DNA from 2 places in the Mesorhizobium sp. LNHC209A00 genome. Region 2 is predicted to be linked to the other one. Evidence: predicted binding sites of a transcription regulator. Region 2 holds the regulator's gene; the other holds the start of a gene.
The links. The regulator PhoB, encoded in region 2, activates phosphate uptake and scavenging genes when phosphate is short. The targets are predictions, from matches to a motif close to TGTCATNNANCTGTCAT.
Positions count from the first base shown of each region.

Region 1: X739_RS145280 (RNA degradosome polyphosphate kinase) is a predicted target of PhoB. The motif match lies at 10,484-10,500, and genes of this name have one in related genera.

Region 1 is NZ_AYWT01000009.1:38,417-53,596, forward strand. Features, by position in the region: gene X739_RS145325 (glutathione S-transferase family protein) at 1-583, opposite strand, end outside; gene X739_RS145320 (CsbD family protein) at 751-936, shown strand; partial or broken gene X739_RS1000000168285 (metallophosphoesterase) at 965-1,226, opposite strand; gene X739_RS145315 (TetR/AcrR family transcriptional regulator) at 1,365-1,997, opposite strand; gene X739_RS145310 (NIPSNAP family protein) at 2,147-2,920, shown strand; gene X739_RS145305 (SDR family oxidoreductase) at 3,146-3,919, shown strand; gene fumC (class II fumarate hydratase) at 4,054-5,451, shown strand; gene X739_RS145295 (DoxX family protein) at 5,630-6,052, shown strand; gene X739_RS145290 (DoxX family protein) at 6,269-6,691, shown strand; gene ppx (exopolyphosphatase) at 6,692-8,227, opposite strand; gene X739_RS145280 (RNA degradosome polyphosphate kinase) at 8,227-10,419, opposite strand; gene X739_RS145275 (zinc-finger domain-containing protein) at 10,587-10,832, shown strand; gene X739_RS145270 (FAD-dependent monooxygenase) at 10,843-12,081, shown strand; gene X739_RS145265 (TIGR02117 family protein) at 12,100-12,762, opposite strand; gene X739_RS145260 (amino acid ABC transporter ATP-binding protein) at 12,881-13,684, opposite strand; gene X739_RS145255 (amino acid ABC transporter permease) at 13,710-14,867, opposite strand; gene X739_RS145250 (amino acid ABC transporter permease) at 14,872-15,180, opposite strand, start outside.
Region 2 is NZ_AYWT01000006.1:229,045-243,204, forward strand. Features, by position in the region: gene X739_RS148975 (hypothetical protein) at 1-197, shown strand, start outside; gene X739_RS1000000168110 (hypothetical protein) at 294-509, opposite strand; gene X739_RS148970 (hypothetical protein) at 725-961, shown strand; gene X739_RS148965 (PAS domain-containing protein) at 1,551-6,104, shown strand; gene pstS (phosphate ABC transporter substrate-binding protein PstS) at 6,637-7,692, shown strand; gene pstC (phosphate ABC transporter permease subunit PstC) at 7,759-8,742, shown strand; gene pstA (phosphate ABC transporter permease PstA) at 8,746-9,597, shown strand; gene pstB (phosphate ABC transporter ATP-binding protein PstB) at 9,594-10,397, shown strand; gene phoU (phosphate signaling complex protein PhoU) at 10,423-11,130, shown strand; gene phoB (phosphate regulon transcriptional regulator PhoB) at 11,150-11,839, shown strand; gene X739_RS148930 (ROK family protein) at 11,842-13,077, opposite strand; gene xylF (D-xylose ABC transporter substrate-binding protein) at 13,342-14,160, shown strand, end outside.

The DNA.
Region 1 (15,180 bases), on a different contig from region 2:
CGACATAGGCCCTGGTATCGGGCGCCAGATCCCCGCCATAGGTGTCGAAGCGGGTAATGACAGGCGCATACATGGCATCGGCCGCGGTGAAATGGCCGAACAGAAACGGGCCGCCCTTGCCGTGTTTCTCGCGGCACTCGCGCCACAGCGCTTCGATGCGGGCGCATTGCGCCTCGCCCTCGGCGTCGAGTGGCTTGTGGGCCCTCGGTCGGCGCAAGTTCATCGGCCAGCCATAGCGGACTTCGCGAAAACCGGAATGCATCTCGGTCGCCGCCGAACGCGCCAGCGCCCGGGCGCCGATATCGGCCGGCCAGAGCTTTTTCTCCGGAAAGAGATCGGCGAGGTATTCAAGGATGGCAAGGGTTTCCCAGACCATTCCGCCAGTGTGATTCGAGGACTTGTGAACCAGGACAGGGACCTGACCTGTCGGCAACACTTTCGCCAGGTTGGCGGCGGTCTCGGGGGTGCGCAGCCGCACCAAGACCTCTTCGAACGGTATCTCCAGGTGCCGCATCGCCACCCAGGGCCTGAGCGACCAGGACGAGAAGCACTTGTTGCCGATATAGAGCGTGAATTCCGACATTTGTCCCCCTTGGCGGTTTGCTCCTTGCGGAGTGCGCTGGCCGGCACCCTAGCCTGCCGGCGCGGCGCCCGAAAGACACCCTGTTTCGCCGACATAAGCGGCGGCTGTTGGAACCGAAACCGTGCCGGCTCGTTTGCCAAGGCGAACCAAACCCGGGAGATGAGAAAATGGTGAACAAGGATCAGGTCGCCGGTGCGGCCAAGCAGGTAAAAGGCTCGGTCAAGCAAGCCGCCGGCAAAGTGACCGGCGATAGGCAGACGCAGGCAGAAGGCATGGCAGACAAGGCCACCGGCAAGGTGCAGAAGGCCTATGGCGACGCGAAGGACAAGGTCAAGAAATCGCTTGACCGCTGAGGAAAGGGGCCGCGTCGAGCGGCCCTTTTCACGTCTTCAGCGATTTGCTGAAAGCGTTGGTGAAAATCACGTCGCCATGATCGTCGCCGGCTTCGCCCAGCACGACATCCAGGCTGTTGCTGGTGACACGTGCCAAGGCGAAGCCGCCCATCTAGGCGGCTTTCGGCTTGAAGAGATCGAGGCCGGCGCGTTGATAGATCATCGGCACCTCGTGCTGGTGACCGTGGAAAGACGGCAACGACGTTCTAGCCCTTCAGGGCGGGCAGCAAGGCCTGGCGGTCCGCATCGCTGCACACCAGAAAACCACGTCGTGAAAACAATAGGGACGGAAGTCGATTCATCATCGGGGAATTCAGCACAAGCGGCGTCTGTCCGTCCAGTTGGTCGAGACATCGGCCACATAGCCGGGCCCTAGCGATCCACCTGCCTCAAGTAGCGCCGTGCCGGCGCAGCACCCTGCGACGTCGCCTCGCCACCGGCTCGCCCTGCGGTGATGCGGCGAGCGAGGCGCTCCGCTCCAGCGCCGCAACGCAATCGCGCAAGGGGCCGGCGTCCTGCGCTGTCTTGGCCATCGACATGGCGCCGGAATAGGCGGCGACCGCAAACACCGCAAAATGCTCGGGATCCGTGCCTTGCTCCCTGCCCTCCCGCTGGTCGGCCCTGATCTTGTCGGCGATCGCCTGGCGCCAGGCCGAAAAGACGCCGGCAAGAGCATTCCGAAATTCGGGATCGGCGAGCGACAGTTCATGCGCCAGATTGTTGAGAGGGCAACCGCGCACGAAACCTTGCCGTTCCAGTTCCGCCGCCACGGCGTCGAACACTTGACGCACGCCCTCGCGAGCCGAAACCGCCTGCCGCACCGGCGCGATCCACGTCTCCTCGACCGCCGCCGCCACGCGCTCGTCGATGACCGCCAGAGCCAGCGCCTTCTTGGTCGGGAAATGATGATGCAAGGCGCCACCGCTGACGCCTGCCGCCGCCATCAGGTCGCCGAGGCTGGAAGCATGGTAGCCGCGTGCCTGAAACGCCGCCTCGGCGACATCGAGCACTTTGCGGCGCATGCCTTCGGGGTCATTGATGCGTTTACCTCGGACTCGCCGCGGCCGGATGTTGAGCTCTGCTGACATTGTCGAAGGATAGCATGTTGACAAAACAGGGCAACCGGTCTGTTTATAAACAGGATGATCAACCTGTTTTGGAGACTCCGCGGATGAACCCGATCCCGAATGCCACGCCTAAGCCGGCGGTACTCACCTCGCCGATAGTCGAATTGCGGCAGTACACGTTGAAGCCGGGCCGGCGCGAAACGTTGATCGATATCTTCGACACGCAGTTCATCGAAAGCCAGGAAGACGCGGGGATGACCATCATCGGCCAGTTCCGCGATCTAGACCGCCCCGATATGTTCGTCTGGATGCGCGGTTTCGAGAGCATGGATGCGCGCAAGGACGCTCTGAGTGCGTTCTATGACGGCCCGGTATGGGCGGCGCACCGCGACGCCGCAAACGCGACGATGATCGATTCCGACGATGTGTTGCTGCTGCGGCCGGCGTGGCCGGATGCCGGTTTCGATCTGTCAGGATTGCACCGGCCAACGGCCGACACGGCCAAAAGCACAAGCGAACGGAGCGGGTTGCCCAGCCTGGTTGAGATTTCGATTCATCATTTGCGGTCGGGCATCGGCGCCGACCTCGCCGGGCGCTTCCGGGCGGAGATGGTTGCGCGGCTTGCCCAGACCGCCGCGCGTCTGCTGGGCGCCTTCCTGACGGAGCCAGCCGCAAACACCTTCCCGCGACTTCCCGTGCGCGCCGGCGAAAACGTCTTCATGACCGTTATCGGCTTCCCCGACGGCGATGCCCATGCCAGCCATCGCCTCGCCACTTCGCCGGTGTGGCAGGCGCTTGGCCAAAACATGCAGGCCATCAGCATAAAGCCGGTCGAGACATTGCGGCTGGCGCCCACGGCCCGGTCGCTGTTGCGGTGATCAGCGGCCGGTCAATTGTCCCGTCATCGCCGAGGCGACAAAGGCCGGGTCCTCCCAATGGGATCGCGACCGCAATTTTGCGCCCAGACGAGACGGGATCAGGTCGGGCGCTTGCGCCGAACGCCGGCCGAAGTTCATACCCTTGGATAGCCTGATGGCTTGACCCCGTCACGGACTTGCGGTGCGATCCCTCTGTTTGAGGGCAAACGCATGGTGAGGTGCGTGATGAGGCTTCGCGGCAAGCGGGCGGTGGTCACCGGCGGATCGGACGGCATCGGCCTGGCGATCGCCGAGGCATTCCTGCACGAGGGCGCCGATGTCCTGATCGTCGGCCGCGACGCGGGCAAACTCGACACCGCTCGCCATAAGCTGACGGCCCTCGGCTCGAATGGCATGGTGGCGATATTGTCGGCCGATCTCGCCACCAGCCCCGGCCTCGCAGCGGTCGTCGAGCAGGTGAAAGAATCCGGCCGGCCACTCGACGTTCTCGTCAACAATGCCGGTGTCGCCTATCTCGTGCCGTTCGAGAGTGTCAGCGAGGCACAGTTCCAGCACTCTTTCGCGCTCAATGTGACGGCGGCCTTCTTCCTCACCCAGGGGCTGCTGCCGCATCTCGGTGCAGGTGCATCCGTCATCAACATCTCCTCCTATTTCGCCAACAAGATGATCCCGAAGCGGCCATCAAGCCTCTACTCCCTGTCCAAAGGCGCGTTGAACTCGCTGACCAAATCGCTGGCCTTCGAACTCGGCCCGCGCGGCATCCGCGTCAACGCAATCGCACCCGGTACGGTGGACACGGCAATGCGGCGCAAGACTGTCGACAACCTGCCGGCCGAGGCACAGGCGGAACTGAAAGCCTATGTCGAGCGCAGCTATCCCCTCGGCCGCATCGGCCGCCCTGACGACCTCGCCGGGATGGCGGTCCATCTCGCCAGCGATGGTGCCGCCTGGACCAGCGGCGGCATCTTTTCGATTGACGGGGGGTATACGGCGGGGTGAGTCATCTCCGCCGCGATAGGGGAGACCGGCTATAGCTTCAACCGATTTGCATCCTTACCGTTCGCATTCTCCGCTTGAAGCCATTTGTGCAACGCGATACGCCGTTGCCCAAATCGACAGACCGGAGCCTTGCCGTGAGCACGCAAAAGACGAGAACCGAAACCGATACGTTCGGCCCCATCGAGGTCGCCGCCGACCGTTATTGGGGCGCGCAGGCGCAGCGTTCCCTCGGCAATTTCAAGATCGGTTGGGAGAAGCAGCCGGCTTCGATCGTGCGCGCGCTGGGCATCGTCAAGCGGGCGGCGGCGGAAGCCAACATGGAACTCAAGCGGCTCGATCCGGTTATCGGCAAACCGATCATCGAGGCCGCGCAGGAGGTCATCGACGGCAAGCTCAACGACCACTTTCCGCTGGTGGTTTGGCAGACCGGCTCGGGCACGCAGTCCAACATGAACGCCAACGAGGTGATCTCGAACCGCGCGATCGAGATGCTGGGCGGCGTCATGGGCTCGAAAAAGCCGGTCCACCCCAACGACCATGTCAATATGAGCCAGTCCTCCAACGACACCTATCCGACGGCCATGCACATCGCCTGCGCCGAACGGATCATACATGACCTGATCCCCGCGCTGCACCACCTGCACAAGGCGCTCGCCGCCAAGAGCCGGGATTTCAACCACATCATCAAGATCGGCCGCACCCACACGCAGGATGCCACGCCGCTGACGCTGGGCCAGGAATTCTCCGGCTATGCGGCGCAGGTCGCCTCCTCGATCAAGCGCATCGAGCAGACGCTGCCCGGCTTGCAGGAACTGGCGCAGGGCGGCACCGCCGTCGGCACCGGCCTCAATGCGCCGGTCGGTTTCGCCGAGCGGGTGGCCGATCGCATCGCCGCCATTACCGGCGTCGCCTTCGTCACCGCGCCGAACAAGTTCGAGGCGCTCGCCGCCCATGATTCCATGGTGTTCTCGCACGGTGCCATCAACGCCGCGGCCGCGGCACTGTTCAAGATCGCCAACGACATCCGTTTCCTCGGCTCCGGCCCGCGCTCGGGCCTCGGCGAATTGTCGCTGCCGGAAAATGAACCGGGCTCCTCGATCATGCCGGGCAAGGTCAATCCTACCCAGTGCGAGGCGATGACGCAGGTCTGCGTGCAGGTGTTCGGCAACAATGCGGCGCTGACCTTCGCCGGCAGCCAGGGCCATTTCGAGCTCAACGTCTACAATCCGCTAATGGCCTACAATTTCCTGCAGTCGGTGCAGTTGCTCGCCGACGCTTCGGTCTCCTTCACCGACAATTGCGTCGTCGGCATCGAGGCGCGAGAGGACAACATCAAGGCGGCGCTCGACCGTTCGCTGATGCTGGTGACTGCGCTTGCGCCCACCATCGGCTACGACAACGCCGCCAAGATCGCCAAGACCGCGCACAAGAAAGGCACGACGTTGCGCGAGGAAGCGTTGGCAACCGGACTGGTCAGCGAGGCCGACTATGACCGCCTGGTGCGGCCGCAGGACATGACGCATCCGGGGTGAAGGCATTTTTCGGCGGGAGAATGTCCTCACTCCAGCGCATCGATTGACACGAATTTCCGTTTTTTACCGGCTCACAGAAACGTATGCCCTGTGAACAATGTGTCGCCGGACAGGCGGCTTTGGTGAACAGTCGGCATGGTCTATCTGATGGGGCATCAACCTCTTTCGGAGAGCCACCATGTCCACAAACACCTCCTTCGCCGGCAGCGGCACCGCATCCAACAGCTCCGTCACCATCCTCATCGGCCGTATCCTGCTCGCGGTCATTTTTCTGCTTTCCGGATTCGGCAAGCTCACAGCCATTTCCGGCACCGCCGCCTATTTCGGCGGCCTCGGCCTGCCGGTACCAACGGCGACGGCCGTCATCGTCGGATTGATCGAGCTGCTTGGCGGCCTTGCCGTCCTCGTCGGTTTCCAGACCAGGGTCGCCGCCTGGGTGCTCGCGATCTTCACGATCGCGACCGGGCTGGTCGCCCACACCGGCTGGGCCGACCAGATGCAGATGATCCAGTTCCTCAAGAATGTCGCCATCACCGGCGGTTTCCTGCTGCTGGCCTCTTCGGGTGCCGGCGCATATTCGATCGACGCCAAGCGCGGCTGAGGTTTTCCTCCAAGGACCTGAAATGAGCGGCGCGGAATTTTCCGCGCCGCTTTTTCGTTATGGGATCACAGGCCTACAGCATGTCGCGGCAATTCGCCCACCCTGCTGTAAGCTTGTGATTTTATGCATGTCATTGTCCCGGAACCTAGGACACTCCCGGGCAACATGCATTAGATTGCAACGGCGCCGGCGACCGTGCCGGCAAGGGAGGGAGCCATGGGTCGCAGTGCATTGCTTCTGGTTTCACGGCTGTTGTTTGCCGTGCTGTTCGTGCCGTCCGGCTTCCAGGCGCTCGCCAACATTGCCGGCACCACCAGCTATTTCGCCAGTCTCGGCATGCCGCTGCCGGCGCTCGCCGCCTGGGGCACTGGCCTTTTCGAGTTGATCGCGGGGCTGCTGATCCTCGTTGGTTTGCAGACGCGGATCGTGGCACTCCTGCTGGCCGGCTTCTGCGTCGCGGCCGGCTATATCGGCCATTACGGCCAAGGCGCCGAGGATGCGACGCTCGCCTTCCTGCACCAGCAGATGCTGATGAAGGATATCGCGATATCGGGTGGGTTCCTGGCGCTTGCCATGGCCGGCGCCGGCGCATGGTCGGCCGACAGTCGCGGCTTCGGCATCGGCGCCGACGCGACTTGACTATTTCGCCGACACGCTCTGCCCGCCCTCGACCGCCAGCACCAGACGCCGGTTGGTGATGCGCGCCAGTTGCGCCAGCCGGCCGGCCGGGCGCTCGCCGTACAGGTTGGAGAGCGAAGCCGGTAGTACTAGCGCCAGCGCGCCGTTCGGGCGGCTTTCCCATTTCAGCCTCGGCATGATGCCGGGCATGGCGGCCGTCAGCAGATAGACGACGCGCATCATCGCTGCCAGCACGCGGGCGCGCTCCAGCAGGCGCGGCGGCGCCAGCGCCTTGATTTCGGGCGCCACCAATTCATTGAAGACGCCATCATGACGGTAGGCGTTGGTCAGCGCTAGGTAGGCGCGGCCGGGGTGATCGACACCGATGAACGAGGCATGCGCGATGATGTTGAGCGACTGCTTGCCGCGATATTCCGGATGAGCGCGCCAGCCGATATCGGCGAGCAGGCAGGCGGCATGGCGATAGCGCGCTTCGTCTTCCGTCTCGTCGATGCCGAACGCCTTGAAAGCCTTGCCGGTCCATTCGACCAGGTCATGCGCGTGATGGACCGAACGCGAGCGCAGAAGCGCAAGCTCCTCGGCGGCCGAGATCAGCGGATCGGCCTTCTGCTCGGCCGCATCGAGCAGCGAATAGAGGAAACCCTCACGCACGCCTTGCGCCGAAACGATGATCCTGGACGGCTGCATCGCCGTCATGATCTCCTGCAGCACGAGAGCGCCATAGGGCAGCAGCGAGCGGCGGTTCTTGGAGACACCCTCGATACCCCTCACCTTTTCGACTTCGCCCCTGGTCACCTGCTTGAGGAAGTTCTGAGCGCTTTCGGCCGATATTTCGTAGTGGTGCATGACGCCGAGCGGGTAGTTGTTCATCTCCATATGCAGCCTGGCGAGGTTTCGCCAAGTGCCGCCAACAGCGTAGAAAGTCCTGCCTTGTCCGCCCTTCAAGAGCTTGGCCCGGGCCAGTTCCTGGCGCGCGATCTTCTGTGCCTGGACGAGCGAGTTCTTCGCCATGTCCTGCAGGCGCAGGCCGCCGAGCGGCAGCGTGATACCGTCGCCGATCGCCTCGCCATCAATGTCTATGAGTTCGAGGCTGCCGCCGCCAAGGTCGCCGGCAATGCCGTTGGCCGGGTGGAAGCCGGAGATGACGCCGAGCGCGGAATAATGCGCTTCCTGGCGGCCGGAGAGCACACGGATTTCGGTGTTGAGCACATCCTCGGCACGATGGATGAAATCAGGACCGTTGATCGCCTCGCGGGCGGCGGCGGTTGCCAGCACGTACATGTGTTCGGCGCCAGCCTGGTCGGAGAGCGCGCGGAAACGGCGAAACTCCTCCATCGAGCGCGCCACGCCCTCCGGGTCTAGCTTCCCCGTCGACACGATGCCGCGGCCGAGGCCGGCCAGCATCTTTTCGTTGAACAGCATGGTCGGCGAGCGCGCCAGCCCCTCATAGACGACGAGACGGATCGAATTGGAGCCGATGTCGATGATGGACAGCGGTCGGCGGTCCTGCAGCCGGCCCTGGGAATTGGACAGCATCAGGTGGTGGCGTTCTTCTTGCGGCGCTTGAACTGGGCTATTCGCTTGGGCGCATGCGATTTCAGCGCGTCACCCCGTCCCGACAGGCTCGGATTGGTCATGAAATATTCCTGCGCGTTGAACTGTTCCTCGCCCTCCTCCAGCACCACGCGCCGGGAGGTTCCATCAGCCAATACGTCGAAACTTTGCTGATTGTCCATGATGTTGCCCAGCATGATCTGGCCCAGAATCTGTTCATGCACAGTTGGATTGGTGATCGGCACCATGGTCTCGACGCGGCGGTCGAGATTGCGCGGCATGAGGTCGGCCGAGGAGATGTAGACGATCGCCTCGTCCGACGGGAGGCCGTGGCCGTTGCCGAAGCAGTAGATGCGGCTGTGCTCGAGGAACCGGCCGACGATCGACTTGACCCTGATGTTTTCCGACAGGCCCGGCACCTGCGGCCGCAGGCAGCAGATGCCGCGCACGACGAGGTCGATCTCCACTCCGGCGCGGCTTGCATCGTAGAGCGCATCGATGATGATGGGATCGACGAGCGCGTTCATCTTCATCCAGATACGCGCCGGCCGTCCCTCCAACGCATGGGTGACCTCGTCCGAAATGTGCTGGAGGATGCGGTTCCTCAGCGTGAACGGCGAGATCGCCAGCCGCATCTCGGCGGTCGGCTCGGCATAGCCGGTGATGAAATTGAACAATTGGGCGACATCGCGGGCGATCGTCGGGTCGGTGGTGAAGAAGGACAGGTCGGTGTAGATGCGCGCGGTGACCGGGTGGTAGTTGCCGGTGCCGAGATGGACGTAATTGCGCAGCTTGCCGTCCTCGCGCCGCACCACCAGCGACATCTTGGCGTGGGTCTTGAGTTCGAGGAACCCGAACACGACCTGGACGCCGGCACGTTCGAGATCGCGCGCCCAGCGGATGTTGGCCTCCTCGTCGAAACGCGCCTTGAGCTCGACAAGCGCCGTCACCGACTTGCCGGCTTCGGCCGCATCAACCAGAGCACGCACGATCGGGCTGTCGTTGGAGGTGCGATAGAGCGTCTGCTTGATCGCCACCACTTCGGGATCGGCCATTGCCTGGCGCAGGAACTGCACCACCACGTCGAACGACTCATAGGGGTGATGGACGACGATGTCCTTCTCGCGAATGGCGGCGAAACAGTCGCCGCCATGCTCGCGGATACGCTCGGGAAAACGTGGGTTGTAGGGGATGAATTTTAGGTCGTCGCGGGGAACGGAGACGATCTCGGAGATCTGACTGAGCGCCAGCGGCCCGGTGAGCACACTGATGCGGCTCGACGAGACGCCAAGCTCGCCGGCGACAAAATCGCGCAATTCCCCGGGCATCAGCTTGTCGAATTCGATTCGGATGACCGAACCGCGGCGGCGGCGCTTCAGCGCCGTTTCGAACAGACGCACGAGATCTTCCGATTCCTCTTCGACCTCGATGTCGCTGTCACGAATGATGCGGAACGTGCCGGAACCCTTGACCTCGTAGCCGGGGAAGAGCTTGCCGATGTAAAGGCCGACCGCCTCCTCCAGAGGGATGAAGCGGACATGGTGCTTGCGGTCCGGCAGGCGGATGAAGCGCTTCAGCGCCACCGGCAGGCGCAAGAGCGCGCTCATCTCCTCGCCATTCTTGCGATGGCGAAGCTGCAACGCCATCGAGAAGCCGAGATTGGGAATGAACGGGAACGGATGCGCCGGGTCGATCGAGAGCGGGGTCAGCACGGGAAACACCTGCTCCTGGAAATGGTCTTCCAGCCAGACCTTCTCGTCCTTGGTCAGCGCGTCGCGGGTGATGGTTTCGATGCCTTCCTTGTTGAGCAGCACCGTGAGGGCCGACAGGCTCTTCTGCTGGTCCTCCTGCAGCCGCTCGACCTCACGCAGCAATTGTTCGAGCTGCTGTTCGGGAGTGCGTCCGTCCGGGCTCTTCAGCACGATGCCTTCGCGCACCTGGCCGGCAAGGCCGGCGACGCGCACCATGAAGAATTCGTCGAGATTGGCGGCCGAGATCGACAGGAAGCGGACGCGCTCCAGCAGCGGGTGATGGGTGTTCAGCGATTCCTCGAGAACGCGGCGATTGAACTGCAGCCAGGAGAATTCGCGATTGACGAAGCGGTCCGGATTGCCTTCCGGGCTCGCTGCCGCGACATTGTTGAATTCGCTCTGTACCGGCTTCAGTTCGTTCATGATTCCTGCTCTTCCGCCCGCCTCGGCCGGTTAACCGGCTTAACTTATCCTGTGGCAGGCTTTTGCGACAGTTCTCTGACAGGCTTTTGCGACAGTTTGATTTCATCGAACTTGCAAACAGACTTGATATGATCCAGATGCAGAGCGACTGCGTTAAGGAGACGACGATGGCAGGCGGTTCCATTCCCCATTTCCAGAACGATGCGGGCCACCCGGCGATCGACATCGGGGTCAAGGAATTCATGTGCACGGGCGCCAACCCGCCTTTCGACCATCCGCATGTTTTTCTCGACATGGGCGACGACAATGAGAAAGTCTGCCCTTACTGCTCGACCCTCTATCGCTATTCGCCGAAGCTGAAGGCGACCGAAACGCTGCCGGCGGGCTGTCTCTACATCGACCAGGCCGCCTGACCTTCCGATCATGAGCGAGACGCAGTCCCGGCAAGTCGTGATCGCCGGGGCTGGCATCGCCGGGCTGACAGCAGCGATTGCCTTTGCCGAACGCGGCTATTCCGTGAGGGTGTTCGAACAGGCGCAGCGCCTCGAAGCGGCGGGCGCCGGCATCCAGCTCTCTCCTAACGCGACGCGCATACTGCGCCAGCTTGGCGTGCTCGACACGCTTCTTGCCAATGCCGTCCGGCCGGAAGCCGTGGTGCTGAAGGACGCCGCGAGCCTGCGCCAACTGGCACGCGTGCCGCTTGGCGGAGCCGGCGAGGAACGCTGGGGCGCGCCCTATCTCCTGGCGCACCGGGCGGATCTGCAAGACGCCCTGATGGGGCGCGTTGCGCAACTGCCCGACATCGATCTCACCACCGGTGTGCATGTCAGCAGCGTGGCCTCCGGTTCACTCGTTATCACCAGGACAGACGGGGTCGGCCGCAAGGTCATCGATATCCAAGGATCTCTGCTGGTCGGCGCCGATGGCGTCTGGTCAGCGGTGCGGAGGTTTGCCAGTCCAGGCAGCGGAGCCGGCTTCGCGAAAAGCCATTTCTCCGGCGAACTGGCCTGGCGGGCGACGGTGAGCGCGGACAACGAGGCGGGGCGAGCCTTCGCCGCGATCGGCGCCACCGACTGCGTCACCACCTTCCTGCACCCGGGATTCCACATGGTCGCCTACCCCGTCAGCAGGGGTAGCGCCTTCAACCTTGCCGCCTTCACCCGGGGCGAGCGCATCGCCGAGGGGTGGTCACGCAGTGCCGACCCCGCCATCCTTTCGGGCGCCATGCGCCGCACCGCGCCGGCGCTGGCGCAATTAGTGGAATTCGCTGGCCCGTGGACCGCCTTCCCCATCCACACGGTCGAGCAGCGACGCTGGACTGTGCCGGAAGGCATCGCGCTGATCGGCGACGCCGCGCACGCGATGACGCCGTTCGCGGCGCAAGGTGCTGCCATGGCGATCGAGGACGCCGCGACGCTGGCCAACCTCGTCGCCGACATCCCCGGCGACCTGACGCAAAGCCTCATCATCTGGGAGAACCTGCGGCGGTCGCGCATCGCCAAGGTCATCCGTCGCGGCGCGCTCAACCGGCTTGCCTGGCATGCCCATGGCCCGGTGGCGTTGGCCCGCAATCTGTTTCTGGCGGCGCGACCGGGAGAGAAGCTCGCCGCCGATCTGGACTGGCTTTACGGGTGGGAGCAGCAGCGGATCATCCCTCGGTGAAAGGAGCCAGCGGCAAAGCTAATTATACAGCCGCATGGACAGCCCAAGCGAAACCGGCAGCGGGTTCCACCAGCCGGTGCGCAGGCCGGCAGTGCGCAGTGCAGCCGCCGTCCAGGTGTTGCAACCGATCAGCGCGTTGAAATGGCCATTCGCCTCATAAAAGCGGTCGAAATTGGAGTAGCCGGCATTGTCGACGACGATCGGGCCGTTCGGCCCCTGCTGAAAGCTCGCTTCGATGAAATCGAGCAATGCGGCAAAACGGTCTTCGCCCACGTCGAAGCCTGCGACATCGGGGTGCGGCTCGGGAATATTGCCGGCGACGTCGACATGCATCACCGACGCATCGAGCGTCAAAGCCTTGAATGCGGGCAGCGCCTTCAATTGCGACCATGTCGGCGTTTCCAGGTAGAAGGCGCGCCCGCCCCAGCCGAAGACGAGGTAGCGCACATCGGGCGCGTCCGAAGGCAGGCCGGCATCGGCCAGAAAATGGAAGCGCCGGCGCACCTCGTCATCCACCGGAATGGCGATGTCGGTGTGGATCGGATTTTTCAGCACCAATATGTGCATGATGCCCTCGCCCGCTGCGGCTGCCGGCCAGAGCGGGCGCGGCACCAGCGTGCCGAGCGACACGGCGAGCACCAGTGCTGCAACCAGCATGGCCAGGAAACGCAGGAGTCTCATCGGCGCGGCTTCGCGTGCCCATTCGCGGCTCAATCAAGAAGATCATTATCCGATCGGCCAGAGGCAAGAAAGCCCGGCCGCGGCGCGACCGGGCTTTCTCGAGTTGGCGTCAGTCCGCTCAGTGCAGGATCTGCGACAGGAACAGCTTCGTGCGCTCATGGCGCGGATGGTCGAAGAACTCGGCCGGCGTGTTCTGTTCGACGATCTGGCCCTGATCCATGAAGATCACCCGGTTGGCGACTTTCCGCGCAAAGCCCATCTCGTGGGTGACGCACAGCATGGTCATGCCTTCCTCGGCAAGGCCCACCATCGTCTCCAGCACTTCCTTGATCATTTCGGGATCAAGCGCCGAGGTCGGCTCGTCGAACAGCATGATGCGCGGGTTCATGCACAGCGAACGCGCGATCGCCACGCGCTGCTGCTGGCCGCCGGAGAGCTGGCCCGGATATTTGTTGGCCTGCTCCGGGATCTTGACGCGCTTGAGGAAATGCATGGCGATCTCCTCGGCCTGCTTCTTCGGCGTCTTGCGCACCCAGATCGGCGCCAGCGTGCAGTTCTCCAGGATGGTCAGGTGCGGGAACAGATTGAAGTGCTGAAACACCATGCCGACCTCGCGGCGCACCTCGTCGATCTTCTTCAGATCGTTGGTGAGTTCCTTGCCATCGACGATGATCTTGCCCTTCTGGTGCTCTTCCAGCCGGTTGATGCAGCGGATCATGGTCGACTTGCCCGACCCGGACGGTCCGCAAATGACGATACGCTCGCCGCGCATCACCTTCAGATTGATGTCCTTCAGCACATGGAACTCGCCGTACCATTTATGCATGGCGATGATGTCGATGGCGACATCGGTGTCAGAGATATGCATCTTGGCCGCGTTGACCTTGATCTCTTCCGCGCTGACGGCATTTTCAGTGGCCATGGCTGGGGTCCCCTTGTTCTTTTGTTTAGCGTTTGTAGCCGGTGTCGAGCCGGCGTTCCGTGTACATTGAATAGCGCGACATGCCGAAGCAGAACAGCCAGAAGACGAAGGCGGCGAACACAAGACCGGATTTCGCGGTCTGCGCCGTAGCCCAGTTGGCGTCGGAGAAGTTCTGCTTGACGATGCCGAGCAGGTCGAACATCGAGATGATGAGGACTAGGCTGGTGTCCTTGAACATGCCGATGAAGGTGTTGACGATGCCGGGTATGACCAGCTTCAGCGCCTGCGGCAACACGATCAAGCTCATCTTCTGCCAGTAGCCGAGACCGAGCGAATCGGCGCCTTCATACTGGCCCTTGGGGATCGCCTGCAGGCCGCCGCGAACCACTTCGGCCATATAGGCCGCGGCAAACAGCGACACGCCGATCAGGGCCCTCAGATACTTATCGAAGCTGACGCCGGCCGGCAGGAACAGCGGCAGCATGACGCTGACGAAAAACAGGACGGTGATCAGCGGTATGCCGCGCACGGCTTCGATGAAGATAATGCACAGCATCTTGACGATCGGCATCTTCGAGCGCCGCCCGAGCGCCAACACGGTGCCCAGCGGCAGCGATACGGCGATGCCGACGAAGGACAGGCTCAGCGTGATCAGCAGCCCGCCCCAGCGCGAGGTTTCGACATGCGGCAGGCCGAATACGCCGCCGACCAGCAGGAAGAAGGAAACGATCGGCAGCACCAGGAAAAGCAGGATCGCGTTCAGCCCCTTGCGCGGCACACGCGGCATCAGCATCGGCACCAGCAGCGCCACGAACAGGATGGCGACCAGGATCGGCCGCCAGCGCTCCTCGACCGGATAGGTGCCGAACATGAACTGGCCGAACTTGGCATTGACGAAAGCCCAGCAGGCTCCGCTCCAGCCGTCGGGCTGAATGCCGCCTTGCGCGACGGTGGCGCAGACCGTGCGGTCCGGTCCGGTCCACTGTGCGTTGATGAACGCCCAGTTGATGACCTGCGGCAGAACCCAGGCGACGATGACGATGCCGAGGATGGTGAGGATGGTGTCGCCGACCGAGCCGATCAGGTTCTTGCGCACCCAGGCGATGGGGCCGCTGACGCTCGCCGGCGCGGGCTGCGCCAGCGCCATTTCGGTGCGCACCCAGGACAGATCGTGTTCCTGCATGGTCCTACCTCTCCACCAGCGCCATCCTGGCGTTGACCACGTTCATCACGGCCGAGGTCACCAGGCTGAGTATGAGATAGGCGATCATCATGATCAGCACGCCCTCGACCGCTTGTCCGGTCTGGTTCAGAACGGTGCCGGCCGTTGCCGTCAGGTCGGGATAACCGATGGCGATCGCCAGCGAGGAGTTCTTGGTCAGGTTGAGATACTGGCTGGTCAGCGGCGGGATGACGATGCGCATGGCCTGCGGCACCACTACCAGCCGCAGGATCGAACCGGATCGCAGCCCAAGTGCGGCCGCCGCCTCGGTCTG
Region 2 (14,160 bases):
AGCGCGACGGTACTCTGATAGGGCCGCCGCGACCAACCGCCGCCAAGGTGGCTGGCGACGACAAAGCGCGTAAGGCGTTCATCGATGCGGCAATAGCGGCGGTGAAGAATTGCACGCCGCTGAGTCTATCGCCGCAGCTATCGCAAGGAATTGCCGGCAACGTGTTTACGCAGCAATTCGTTTCGCCCAAGCACTAGCGGTATGCCCAAAAAACGCCTGCCATGGAGTGGGCATCGGCACGGGTGGTTCGTCGGACCGGAGAACCTTGTCGGGCGTCTTTCCCGCGCCGCGGATCAATGGCTCAGGCGCCGTGCTTCGGCATGCCGTGCCAAATCCGGAGTCTCGAAGACGTAGTCGCTCCAGGCGGATTCCGGGATTTGCCCGGCCAGATAGCACTCCAGCAACAGGCTTTCCTCGGGACTGAGCGGCCGTGGGGCACGCCCGTGATCCAGCCCGAGAGAGTGAAAAAGATTTCTTGTTAGCTCCGATACGGTGAAATGCATCGACATCCCGCGTTCTCCTTTGCGCTTCAACGCAGCAGCACGGGCAAAGGTTTCAGCACCAGACACCGTAATGCCTGATTGATCGCAGGCTCGACGGTGCGTGTGGTCGGCCCCGCCTTTTTCCCGGCTGAATGACCCACGAGTGTTTTCGCGGGAACGTTCGTCTTCGGAACGGGGTCCGCCTCCCGGCGTTGTGGTCGATATCAGGCAGGGAGAACGCCATGGCCACGTTCAGGGAAATGCGGGTACTGGAGATCGTCGAAGACGCCTCACTGACTACCGACCAGAAGATCGCCGAATTGCGCAAGATCGAATCCGAGGCGCGCGGGCTGCAACGGGCGGCGTCGGAGAGCCCGATGGGCGACGATGACGGCTGGCAGGACGATCTGCGCCAGGTTCGGCTTGCGCTCGACAAGCTCGGCGCCAAGGAACCGAGGAAGGGCGCGGCATCGCTATAGACCGTTCTAAAGCACGTCGCGTCGAAGCGGACTCAGGCCTTTGTTTTATGCATTAATCGCAAACCATGCGAACTCTTTGACCGGGAGCGCTTACGTTCCTGCATGCCAATTGTTTTTCGGGGCCCGATGACGGAGGAGAGGGCGGTGACACCCTGGCCTGAGACCGTCTGTGGGGCGCAGGCTTAACCACCCTGCGCTCGTAAAACCGCCCGGGAGGCTGGGGTGGACCCGGGAAGGCGCCGTTGTCGACCGGCGGCTGGTAATCGACATTGGGCGGCGGCCGGTCCCAGATCCGCCTGGCGTCGAGCGGCCGCGGGATAACCACCGTGCCGTCATAGCTGCGAGAGCAGCCGCCGCCGAAAAGCAGCGCCACGCCCAGCAAGAAAGGCCCTATCCGTCCGTACATTAGCAACACCCCTGCGCATGCTTATAGCGCGGCCTTGCTCCGCGCCACAACCGGACGGAATAACGCAGCAGGAACAGGCCGGTTGCGCCGTTAAGGTTAGCGGATCGTTAATGCTTCTGCGGCACATTCCGCCGACGAACCGCGGAGGGAGGGTTCGGCCTTGATTTTCGGGGTGGGGACAGCATGGCGGAAACGGACGAAGCAATCGGCGCGCGGGGCAAGCGCAAGCCCGGCAAGGCAGCCGCGCATGGCGGCGATGGGTCATCCGGCGTCGACATGGATTGCGTCGACGCGCTGCGCCAACTCGTCGAAGCGGGCTCGGACTGGATTTGGGAAACCGACGCGGAACTGCGCTTTTCCTGGCTTTCCCAAGATTATCAGGCGGCAACCGGTATCGATCCGGCAATCGTGCTAGGCCGGTTCCGCTTCGACTTTCTCAACCAGGTCCTGCAGGGCAACCGCGGTGCGGCGGCGCATCTGGAGGATTTGCAGGCGCACCGGCCGTTCCGCGACTTCGTCTACGAACTGAAGGGAGGCCGCCCCGACTGCCGCTGGGTGCTGACGTCAGGCGTCCCGCGTTTCGACAGCGAAGGAAAATTCGTCGGCTATCGCGGCCTTGGCCGCAACGTCACCGCGCTGGTGGCCAGCGCCTTCGAGTCCATGCAGCCGGCGGCTGGCGGCGACACCGTCCAGCATCTCGCCGATCTCGAGCGGACGATGGATGCCATGCATATGGGCGTCGTGCTTCTAGACGCCAGGCTCGATACGCTCATCGTCAATAAGGCCTATCGCGATCTCTCCAGGATTCCGGATGGGGCCGTGACGGTAGGCGCTCCGTTCAGCCTGCTGATGGAACTCAATCGCCGCAACGGCATCTATGGCGACATCGACGAAGAGCAATGGCAGCGCTACCTCGCCACGCGTATCGAAGAGATCAAGAACGGTACCGTCGCGCCTCGGGAGTTTGTCCACACCGACGGGCGCACCATGATGTTCTCCGTCACGGCTCTGTCGGGAGGCAAACGCCTGCTGACCTACTACGAGGTCACCGAGATCAAGCGGCGCGACGCCGAGATCGAGAACGCCAACGCAAAGATAGCCGAGACTTTCGCCAATCTCCGCACCATGGTCGATCAGATGCCGATCGGTGTTCTCGTCCTCGATGCCGGCATGCGCGCCGAGGTCATCAACCGCGCCTTTTACGATTTCTGGCAGATAGACGCCCGGCGCGCCGAGACCGGCTGCAGCTTCCGCGATCTGATGGAAGCCAGCCGCGACATCGACCCGTATGGTTCGGACGACGCGACATGGCAGCGGCATGTCGCCGAACGCGAGGCTGAAATCAGGGCCGGCACAGCTGGAGCGAGGCAGTTCCCGCGCAATGACGGCAGGACGCTGATCTCGTCGATGGCGCCGCTGGCCGGCGGCAAGCGGTTCATTTCCTATGTCGATGTCACCGACATGAAGGATCGCGAGGCCGAACTTGCCGAAGCGCTGGAAAAGGCGCGGCTGGCGGAAGCAGTAATCAACGGGGTCAAGGATCCGATCTTCGTCAAGGACGACAATCTGCGCTTCGTGTTCGTCAACAGGGCCTTCGCGGCGCTGTTCAAGCAGGCGCCGCAAGCCATGCTTGGCAGGCCGGGAAGCGATTTCCTCGGGCCGGACGAGGTCGCGCTGTTCGAAAGCAGCGAACGCGAGGTGCTGGCCGGGGGACAGCAATACGAAGTGGAAGAAAGCTTCGAGGCCGGCGGCGGCACCCGTTCGCGTATCGTCAGGAAGAATCGCGTCCGCATGGCAAGCGGCCGCGACTATGTCGCCGGCTTTCTCTTCGACATCTCCGACATGAAGCGGCGCGAGACCGAAGCCGAAGACGCGCGCAAGCATCTCGCCAGCGTGCTGGAATCGCTGCCGGCGGGCGTCATCATCTACGACCGCGACGACAAGTTCGTCTTCGCCAACCACAGACTGCAGGATACGTTGCCGGCGCTGAAGCCCTTCTGGCAGCCCGGCCGCACCTTCCGCGAAGCGCTGGAGTTCGGCCATTCGGTGGGTTATTTCCGTTCGAGTGGCGATCCTGAGATCGACAGCCTGTACGAAGCCGATTCCGAACGCTGGCTTGACGGCATCCTGGCGCGTTACCGTCTGCCGAATTCCTCCTATGAGCGCCTCAACGCGGATGGCCGCTGGTACCAGGTCTACGATATGCGCACAGGCGACGGCACGTTCATCGGCGTGCGCGTCGACATCACCGACCTCAAGAGCCGCGAGGCGGCGCTTCATGACTCGATGCGCCAGATCGATCTCTTCCGTCATGTCATGGACGAGTTGCCGGTGGCCGCCTTCATCAAGGCGCAGGACCTGAGCATCGAATTCGTCAACAAGGCCTGGTGCGCGCTGACCGGTCTCGCCAAGGACGATGTCATCGGCCGGACCGACCGTCAGCTGTTCAGCGGCGAGGAAGCGGAAGGCTTCAGCCAGGACGACACCGATGTCGTGACGAACGGGAATGTGCGCGAGGTCGAGGAGCCCGTCACTCATCGTGACGGAACGGTGCGGCAGTTGATGACGCGCAAGAGCCGCCTGGTGGCCACGGACGGATCGGTGCATCTGGTCGGATCCAGCACCGACATCACCGACGTCAAGGCGCGCGAGCAAGCTCTGGAAGAGAGCATGCGCGAGAACGAGGTGTTCCGCAGCCTGATCGACAACGTGCCGGTGTCGATCTACGCCAAGCGCTCCGATCTCAGGCAATTCTATGTCAACAAGGGCTGGTGCGATCTCACCGGCTTCAGCAAGCAGGAGGCGATCGGCAAGACCGACGTCGAGATCTTCGGGCCGGATGGCGAGGCCTTCGTGGCCAGCGATCTCGCTGTACTGCGTACGGGCGAGACCCAGGAGATCGAGGAGACGGTGCGCCTTTCAGACGGCAGCGTCAGGCATCAGTTCGCGCGCAAGGGCGCAATGATCGCCTCCGACGGTTCGCTCTACCTGATCGGTTCGACCACCGATATCACGGAACTCAAGCAGCGCGAGGCGGAGCTCAGCGAGGCGCGCCAGCGCGCCGTGCTCGCCGACCGCGCCAAGTCGGAGTTCCTCGCCAATATGAGCCACGAGATCCGCACGCCGATGAACGGCGTACTGGGCATGGCTGAACTCCTGGCCAAATCCAATCTCGATCCGAAGCAGAAGACATTCACCGACATCATCGTCAAATCGGGCAACGCGCTCTTGACCATCATCAACGACATCCTGGATTTCTCCAAGATCGATGCCGGCCAGCTGGTGCTCGACCCGGCGCCTTTCAATCTGGCCGAGGCGATCGAGGACGTGGCGACGCTGGTTTCGACACGGGCCAAGGAAAAGGATCTCGAGCTCATCGTGCGCATCGAACCACGGCTCGAAAGCCTATTCATCGGCGATGTCGGCCGCATCCGGCAAATCGTCACCAACCTGCTCGGCAATGCGGTGAAGTTCACCGATGAAGGCCACGTGCTGGTCGACGTGACCGGCGAACGGGTTCCGACGGGAACCAGGCTGACGATCTCGGTCACCGACACCGGCATAGGCATCCCCGAGGAAAAACTGAAACTGGTGTTCGAGAAATTCAGCCAGGTCGATACGTCCTCGACAAGGCGCCACGAGGGCACCGGCCTTGGCCTTGCCATCACCTCGCGGCTGGTCGACCTGATGGGCGGCGACATTGGCGTCGAGAGCGCCGAAGGCAAGGGGTCGACCTTCTGGTTCACCGTAACGTTGCCGGGGGCCGGGCAGCAGAGCGGGCAGCGCATCACGCCGGTGGACGTGACGGGCGCACGCGTGCTGATCGTCGACGACAACGCCGTCAACCGCGCCATCCTGACCGAGCAGATGATCTCGTGGACGTTCGATTCCTGCGCGGCCGAAAGCGGCGCCGAAGGTCTCAAGGTGCTGATCGCGGCCGCCGCCTATGGCGTGCCTGTCGATTGCGTCGTGCTCGATTACCAGATGCCCGAGATGAGCGGCGCCGAAATGGCGCGCATCGTGCGCAACACCGAAGGCCTCGCCGACACGCCGATCATCATGCTGACATCGGTCGACCAATCGCTTGCCAACACCAGCTACCGCGATCTCGGCATCGATGCCCAGCTGATCAAGCCGGCGCGTTCCTCGGTGCTCCTGGAAACGCTGGTCGCGACCATCCAGCGCCATCGCCACACCACCAGCGGCCACGCCGTTCAAACGCTCGCGGACGAGGCGCCCGAGGCTTCCTGGCCGCCGCCCCTGGCGCCATCGGAGCAGCGCGCGCAATTGCAGCCGCCACAGGTTCGCCCCAGGCTGCCTGCGACGGCCGGCGGGCACAGGCTGGATATACTGGTGGCCGAGGACAATGAGGTGAACCAGATGGTGTTCACGCAAATCCTCGGCGAGACCGGCTATGGTTTCGAGATCGTCGGCAATGGCCGCAAGGCGCTCGACGCCTTCGGCACGCTCAATCCGTGCATGATCCTGATGGATGTCTCGATGCCGGAGATGAGCGGTCTCGAAGCGACGGCCGCGATCCGCCGGCTGGAGCAGGAGACCGGCACGCATGTGCCGATCGTCGGCGTCACAGCGCATGCGCTGAAAGGCGACCGCGAGCGCTGCCTGGAGGCGGGCATGGACGACTATCTGCCCAAGCCGATCAGCCCCAGGGCCCTGCTCGAGAAGGTCGAGCGCTGGGTCGGCGCCGGCCGTCAGGTCCACCGCAACGCGGGATAGAGCCCGCGTCGCCTCGATTGCAGGATCAGGCGAGGCAATCAAGGAATCAGCGGGAGATTCGCTGCTACCGCTGCGTGCAATGGCTATGGTGCGATCGCGCCATATCAAAGGCCGTGTCCAGCCGGAACAATAGCGAAATCGAATTCCGCTCTTCTCAGTTACGGGCGGGAGCAGCGACCGCCTGCAAGAAACAGTGTCACTCTACCCCAACGGACCTGTTTTTGGCGATGGCCCGGCCATGACACGCTCTGGCTGCGAGCAACGCGCTCCCGTCCGGATTTTCTTCATTTGGGAAAAGCCTGGTCGAGTACGGGGTGATTCCAGCCGTCGGTCGGCTCAAGCCCCTGATTCCGGCGGTAAACTCGGACCGCGCCGCGAGCGCCCGAGATCAGCGTCTTTCGCGTTGCCGGCAACGCGTTACCGGGCTGACATGAAACTGTCATGCGACTGTTATAATCGAAGGCTATTGGCCTCAGCGGGCGCCGGCTAGAAGTGGCGCCGAGAGACCATCTTCCGAACAGGAGCAGGCCACATGAGACATTTCATCCGCTCGGCGGCCGTTGCGATTGCAATGGCTGCGGCGTCCACCCTCACCCTTTCCGCAGCAATGGCAGCTGACCTTTCCGGCGCCGGCTCGACCTTCATCTATCCGGTGTTCGCCAAATGGGCCGACACCTACAAGAAGGATACCGGCATCGGCCTCAACTATCAGTCGATCGGCTCGGGCGGCGGTATCAGGCAGGTCATCGCCAAGACCGTGACCTTCGGCGCCACCGACAAGCCGATGTCCGACGCTGATCTGCAAAAGAACGGCCTCGTGCAGTTCCCGATGGTGATGGGCGGTATCGTGCCGATCGTCAACCTCACGGGCATCAAGCCGGGCGAACTCGTCCTCGACGGGAAGACGATTGCCCAAATCTATCTCGGCGCCATCACCACCTGGGATGACGCCGCGATCAAGGCGCTGAACCCCTCGCTCACCCTGCCGTCGACCGCTATCGCCGTCGTGCATCGTTCGGACGGCTCGGGCACGACGTTCAACTTCACCAACTACCTGGTGAAACTGTCACCCGACTGGAAGGACAAGGTTGGTTCGGACACGGCCGTCGAATGGCCGACCGGCGTCGGCGCCAAGGGCAGCGAAGGCGTTGCCAACACCGTCAAGCAGACCGACGGCGGCATCGGCTACGTCGAATATGCCTATGCCAAGCAGAACAATCTCTCCTACTCCAAGATGCTGAACGCCGCCGGCAAGGTCGTCGAGCCGTCGCTCGAATCCTTCGGCGCGGCTGCTTCGAACGCCGACTTCAAGGGCGCCAAGAACTTCAACGTCATCATCACCAACGAGCCCGGCGACGCCAGCTGGCCGATCGCTGCCTCGACCTGGGTGCTGATCCACAAGGCCCCGGACGATGCCGCGGCCACCGGCGAAGCGCTCAAGTTCTTCGCCTGGGCCTACAAGGACGGCAAGGAAACCGCCAAGGCGCTCGACTACGTGTCGATCCCCGACAGCGTCGTCGACCTGATCAAGGCTTCGTGGAAGGCCGACATCCAGGCCGACGGCAAGCCCGTCTACGCCGGCGAGTAACATCTCTCTGGAGGAGCGCCGCCCCGCGGCGCTCCTTTTCAATCAACACAAAGAGCCGAGCTTGACATGAGCGCTGCCCAGGAAGCCTTGCCAGCCGTTCGAGGTTCACGTGACGCCACCGTCAGACGGTTCGCGTTGACCGATTCGATCTTCCATGGGCTGACCCGCGCCGCCGCCATTCTCGTGTTGGTGCTGCTCGGCGGCGTCGCCATCTCATTGTTCGCCGGTTCCTGGCAGGCCCTGTCGACCTTCGGCTTCTCCTTTCTGACCACCGAGAGCTGGAACCCCGTCACCGAGAAATTCGGCGCCCTGGCGCCCATTTATGGCACCATCGTAACCTCGGCCATCGCCATCCTGATCGCCGTGCCGCTCGGCATCGGCATCGCCATTTTTCTCACCGAGCTTTGCCCGCGTCCGCTCCGGCGCCCGATCGGCATGGCGGTGGAACTGCTCGCCGGCATCCCTTCGATCATCTACGGCATCTGGGGCCTGTTCGTGTTGGCACCGTTCCTGCAGACGACAGTGCAACCATTCATCATCAGCGTGTTCCATGGCATTCCCGGCCTTAGCAGTCTGTTTGCCGGCCCGCCCTACGGCATCGGCCTGCTGACCTCGTCGCTGATCCTCGCCATCATGGTGCTGCCCTTCATCACCTCGATCACCAAGGACGTGTTCGACACGGTGCCGCCGGTGCTGAAGGAGTCCGCCTACGGCATTGGCTGCACGACCTGGGAAGTGACGCGCCGCGTCGTCATCCCCTACACCCGCATCGGCATCATGGGCGGCGTCATGCTCGGCCTCGGCCGCGCGCTTGGCGAAACCATGGCGGTAACCTTCGTCATCGGAAACGCGCATCGCATCTCTACCTCGCTGTTCGCGCCGGCAACGACAATCTCCGCGACCATCGCCAATGAATTCACCGAAGCCGTCGGCGATCTCTACACGTCCTCGCTGGTGGCGCTCGGCCTGATCCTGTTCGTCATCACCTTCCTCATCCTTGCCATCGCACGCTACATGCTGATGCGCATCGACGCCCGCACCGGAGCCTGACCGATGTCGACAGCCTCGTCGCTTCACAGCCGCCGCAAGACCAGAAACTCGGTGATGATGACGCTGTGCGTCGTCGCCGCGGGCATCGGGCTTGCCTGGCTGGCACTGATCCTCGGCGCGCTGGTCTACAAAGGCGCCGCCGGGCTGTCCCTTGACGTCTTCACGCGGATGACGCCGCCCCCCGGCGATGCGGGCGGCCTGCTCAACGCCATCTATGGCAGCGTGGTGATGACCGTCATCGCCGTCATCGTCGGCACGCCGATCGGTGTCCTCGCCGGCACCTACATGGCCGAATATGGCCGTTTCTCCAAGCTCACCACCGTGGTGCGGTTCATCAACGACATCCTGCTGTCAGCGCCGTCGATCATCATCGGCCTTTTCGTCTACGAATTGATGGTGCGGCCGATGGGGCATTTCTCGGCCATCGCCGGCGCCGTCGCGCTGGCCATCCTGGTCATCCCCGTGGTCGTGCGCACCACCGAGGACATGCTCAACCTGGTGCCGAACGCCTTGCGCGAAGCCGGCACCGCGATCGGCGCGCCGCGCTGGGTGGTCATCAAGTCGGTCGCTTACCGCGCGGCACTGTCCGGCATCGTCACCGGCATATTGCTGTCGATCGCCCGCATCTCCGGCGAGACCGCGCCACTTCTTTTCACGGCGCTGAACAACCAGTTCTGGTCGAGCAACCTCAACGCGCCGATGGCCAGCCTGCCGGTCACCATTTTCCAGTTCGCTCTCAGCCCCTACGAAGAATGGCAGCAACTGGCCTGGACCGGCGCACTCATAATCACATTGACGGTTCTCGCGCTCAGCATCTTCGCGCGCAGCCTGACCGGACGCAGAGAGGACAGATGAGCCAGATGTTGTCTCCAGACATGACGATTGCCGCCGAGGCAGCCGCCAAGGCGAAGATCGAGGTCAAGAACCTCAATTTCTACTACGGCCAGTCGAAGGCGCTGAAGGACATCACCTTGTCGCTGCCCGAGCGCAGCGTGACTGCCTTCATCGGACCGTCGGGTTGCGGAAAGTCGACGCTGCTGCGCGTCTTCAACCGCATCTACGAGCTCTACCCCAAGCAGACCGCCGAGGGTCAGGTGCTGCTCGACGGCCAGAACGTTCTCGACCGCTCGCAGGACCTCAACCTGTTGCGCACCAAGATCGGCATGGTGTTCCAGAAGCCGACGCCGTTCCCGATGTCGATCTATGAGAACATCGCCTTCGGCGTCCGGCTCTATGAGAAGATCGGCAAGGCCGAGATGGACGGCCGTGTCGAGCAGGCGTTGAAACGCGCCGCGCTCTGGAACGAGGTCAAGGACAAGCTCAATGCCAGCGGCCTCAGCCTGTCCGGCGGCCAGCAGCAGCGGCTTTGCATCGCCCGCACGGTGGCGGTGAAGCCGGAGGTCATCCTGCTCGATGAGCCGGCGTCGGCGCTCGACCCATTGTCGACCGCGAAGATCGAGGAATTGATCGACGAGTTGCAAGCCGACTACACAATCGTCATCGTCACCCACAACATGCAGCAGGCCGCGCGCGTCTCGAAGCAGACGGCTTTCATGTATCTGGGCGAGCTGGTCGAATTCGACAAGACCGAGAAGATCTTCACGTCGCCTCGCGAGAAGCGCACGCAGGACTATATCACCGGCCGCTTCGGCTGATCTCACGCATACGAGGACCAGGATCATGGCCGAACACACAGTCGCAGCCTTCGACGAGGATCTCGGACAGATCAGCAGGCTGATCAGCGACATGGGCGATCTCGCCGGCATTATGGTCGGCGGCGCCACCAAGGCGCTGCTGAATTCCGACAACGCGCTGGCACAGCGCGTCGTCTCCGACGACGCCATCATGGACGCGCGCCAGCGCGAACTCGATGATCGCGCCATCACCCTGATCGCCAAGCGCCAGCCGATGGCCGACGATCTGCGTCATGTGGTCGGCTCGATCCGCATGGCGGGCGATCTCGAACGCATCGGCGACCTTGCCAAGAACATCGCCAAGCGCGTCGGCTCCGTCGGCCTCACCGCCACGCCGCGCGACCTGTCGCATTCCATAGACTCCATGGCGCAGCTGGTGCTGATCCAGGTGCAGGGCGTGGTCGAGGAATATGCGGCCGGCGATGCCGCCGCCCTCGCCAAGCTCAGGAATGACGACGAACGCATCGATGTCAAATACACTTCGGTCTTCCGCGAACTCCTGACCTACATGATGGAGGATCCCCGCAACATCACGGCTTGCACGCATCTTTTGTTCTGCGCCAAGAATCTCGAACGCATCGGCGATCATGTGACCAACATTGCCGAGAATGCATATTATGTGCTGACCGGCACGCAACTGCCCGCCAACCGTCCGAAGCAGGACGAGACGGCGATGTCGGTGCCGGCGGCTTGACGGCAGGGATGGTCAATCGATGATCGCGCCACGCATCATGGTGGTGGAGGACGAGGAGCCGCTGGGCGTGCTCCTCCGCTACAATCTGGAGTCCGAGGGTTACCAGGTCGAGGTGGTGACACGCGGCGACGAAGCCGAGATCCGCCTCCAGGAAAACGTGCCCGACCTCCTGGTGCTCGACTGGATGGTGCCGGCGGTTTCCGGCATCGAACTCTGTCGGCGCCTGCGTATGCGGCCCGAGACGGAGCGGTTGCCGATCATCATGCTGACGGCGCGCGGCGAGGAGAGCGACCGCGTGCGCGGCCTCTCGACCGGCGCCGACGACTATCTGGTCAAGCCGTTCTCGACGCCGGAATTCATGGCCCGGGTCAAGGCACTGCTGCGCCGCGCCAAGCCGGAAGTGTTGTCCAGCGTGCTCAAGGTCGGCGACATCGTGCTCGACCGCGAATCGCACCGGGTCTATCGCAAGAAGAGCGAGATCCGGCTCGGACCGACCGAGTTCCGCCTGCTCGAGTTCATGATGCGCCATCCCGGCCGCGTATTCTCGCGCAGCCAGTTGCTCGACAATGTCTGGGGCGAGACGATCTACATCGACGAGCGCACCGTGGATGTGCATGTCGGCCGCCTGCGCAAGGCGGTAAACAATGGCCGCATGCCCGATGTGATACGCACCATCCGTGGCGCAGGCTACGCGATCCGCGAGGATTGAGATCAGGCCACGTTGTTGCCGGATCTCACCTGCACGCCCGGCGCGAAGATCTCCTGGTCGACGAAGGTGAGCGCGCGCATGGCGCAGCCCTCGCGGATCAGCGGCAATTCGTTCGGCTCTGTATCGAAGGAAATCGACGTCGAATGCTGGCCGCCGGCGGTCTGGGCGATGGCCTCGCGCAAGGCCGGCTCGATCAGATCGAAGGCGGCGGCGCTGACGCCGACCATCGCAACGGGCGCCGGATCGATCAGCGCGAACAGGCTGCCAAGCCCATAGCCCAGCGCCTCCCCGGCTTTGCGATAGGCCTCGCGTTCCGGTCCGTCTCTTTCGCGCGCCGTGGCCGCCAATGCACGCATGTCGGCGTCGCTGACGTCGACCGGTTTGGCGTCCTCACCCATCTGTCCTGCATTGCGCCAGATGGCATAGTTGCCGGCATAGGCCTCGACGCAGCCGCGCCGCCCGCAGCGGCAGAGCGCGCCGCCCGGGCGATGGATCATGTGGCCGAACTCGCCGCCCGAGGAATGGGTGCCTGTGAACAGCTCGCCCTTCAGCACCAGGCCCATGCCGATGCCGTGCGAGAGCAGGATGGCGATGAAGTCGTCGCGGTAGCGCTCGGGGTCGCGCCAGCGCAGCGCCACCGCCATCATGTTGCAGTCGTTCTCCATGGTGGCGGGGATGCCGAATTCGGCTTCGAGTATATCGGCGAAGGCAATGTCCGTCTGGGGCGTGATCGGCGACCACAGCATGGCGCGCGCCTCGGTGTCGGTGATGCCCTGGATTGCCAGCGCGATGCGGGCGATGTTGGCGACGTCGAGGTCGGGATCCTCGAGGCGGCGCCGGACGATGGCCACGCATTCGCCGGTCAGCGCCTCGCGCGACATTGTCAGCGTGTCCAGCCGGCGCTGCTCCTCCGATATCACCTGGCCGGCGTAGTCGATGACGGCGACGGAGAGGAAATTCAGCGACAGCACCACGGTCATGACCGCCGCGGCCTCGGGGTTGAGGCCAAGGCCAACCTGCGGCCGGCCGCGTTTCAGTGAGCCGGCCTCGTTCGGCTTGCCTTCGCTCAGGATACCTTCGCCGATCAGGTCGGCTGATATCGCCGATATAGTCGAGTGGCTGAGGGCGGTGGTGGCGGCGATCTCGGTGCGCGAGGGCTGGCCACCCCGGCGCACGGCTCCAATCACCATTGCTCGATTGCGCCGGCGCAGATCGTCGTGGCGGATTCCGACCGACATGATTTCCCTCCCGTCGCCGCGGTTCTTGACGCCCCCTCGAACACCCTCCGGCAACAGGTCGAATACTGGCAGAAGCGGCTGGGGCTGTCATTTATTTATTGCGAGGCTCGAAAAAAGGCTTCCGGCACCTCAAAATCCGTCAGAATCGATGTTGACAGGGTTCCGGCGATGGACGAATATTTTTTCGAGGCTCGAAAAAATAGGGCCTTCGTGCCGGCCTTGGGGCCAGTTTGGTCGCGCCACACGCGGCGCAGGGAGGATATCATGAAGAGATTCACAGTCGCCATTCTGGCGGGTGTCGCCATGTCGCTGACGCTCGCGTCGGTCGCTCAGGGGAAGGACAAAGTGATCGGCGTGTCGTGGTCGAACTTCCAGGAAGAGCGCTGGAAGACCGACGAGGCGGCCATGAAGAAGGCCATCGAGGCCGCGGGCGACAAGTACATTTCCGCCGATGCGCAGTCCAATCCCGGCAAGCAGCTGACCGATGTCGAGAGCCTGATTTCGCAGGGCACCAGTTCACTGATCATCCTGGCGCAGGACGCGTCGGCCATCGGCCCGGCGGTACAGAAAGCGCTCGACGAGGGCATTCCGGTCGTCGGCTATGACCGCCTGATCGAGAACAAGGACGTCTTCTACCTAACCTTCGACAACAAGGAAGTCGGCCGCATGCAGGCCCGCGAAGTGTTCAAGGCGAAGCCTGAGGGCAATTACGTCTTCATCAAGGGCTCGGGCGCCGATCCGAATGCCGACTTCCTGTTCTCGGGCTCGATGGAAGTGCTGAAGGCAGCCATGGACAGCGGCAAGATCAAGAATGTCGGCGAAGCCTATACGGACGGCTGGCTACCCGCCAACGCCCAGAAGAACATGGAACAGTTCCTCACCGCCAACGACAACAAGGTCGACGCCGTGGTCGCCGCCAATGACGGCACCGCCGGCGGCGTGGTCGCGGCGCTGACGGCGCAGGGGCTCGCCGGCACCGTGCCGGTCTCTGGCCAGGACGGCGACCACGCCGCGCTCAACCGCATCGCGCTCGGCACCCAGACCGTGTCGGTGTGGAAGGACGCGCGCGAACTCGGCAAGAAC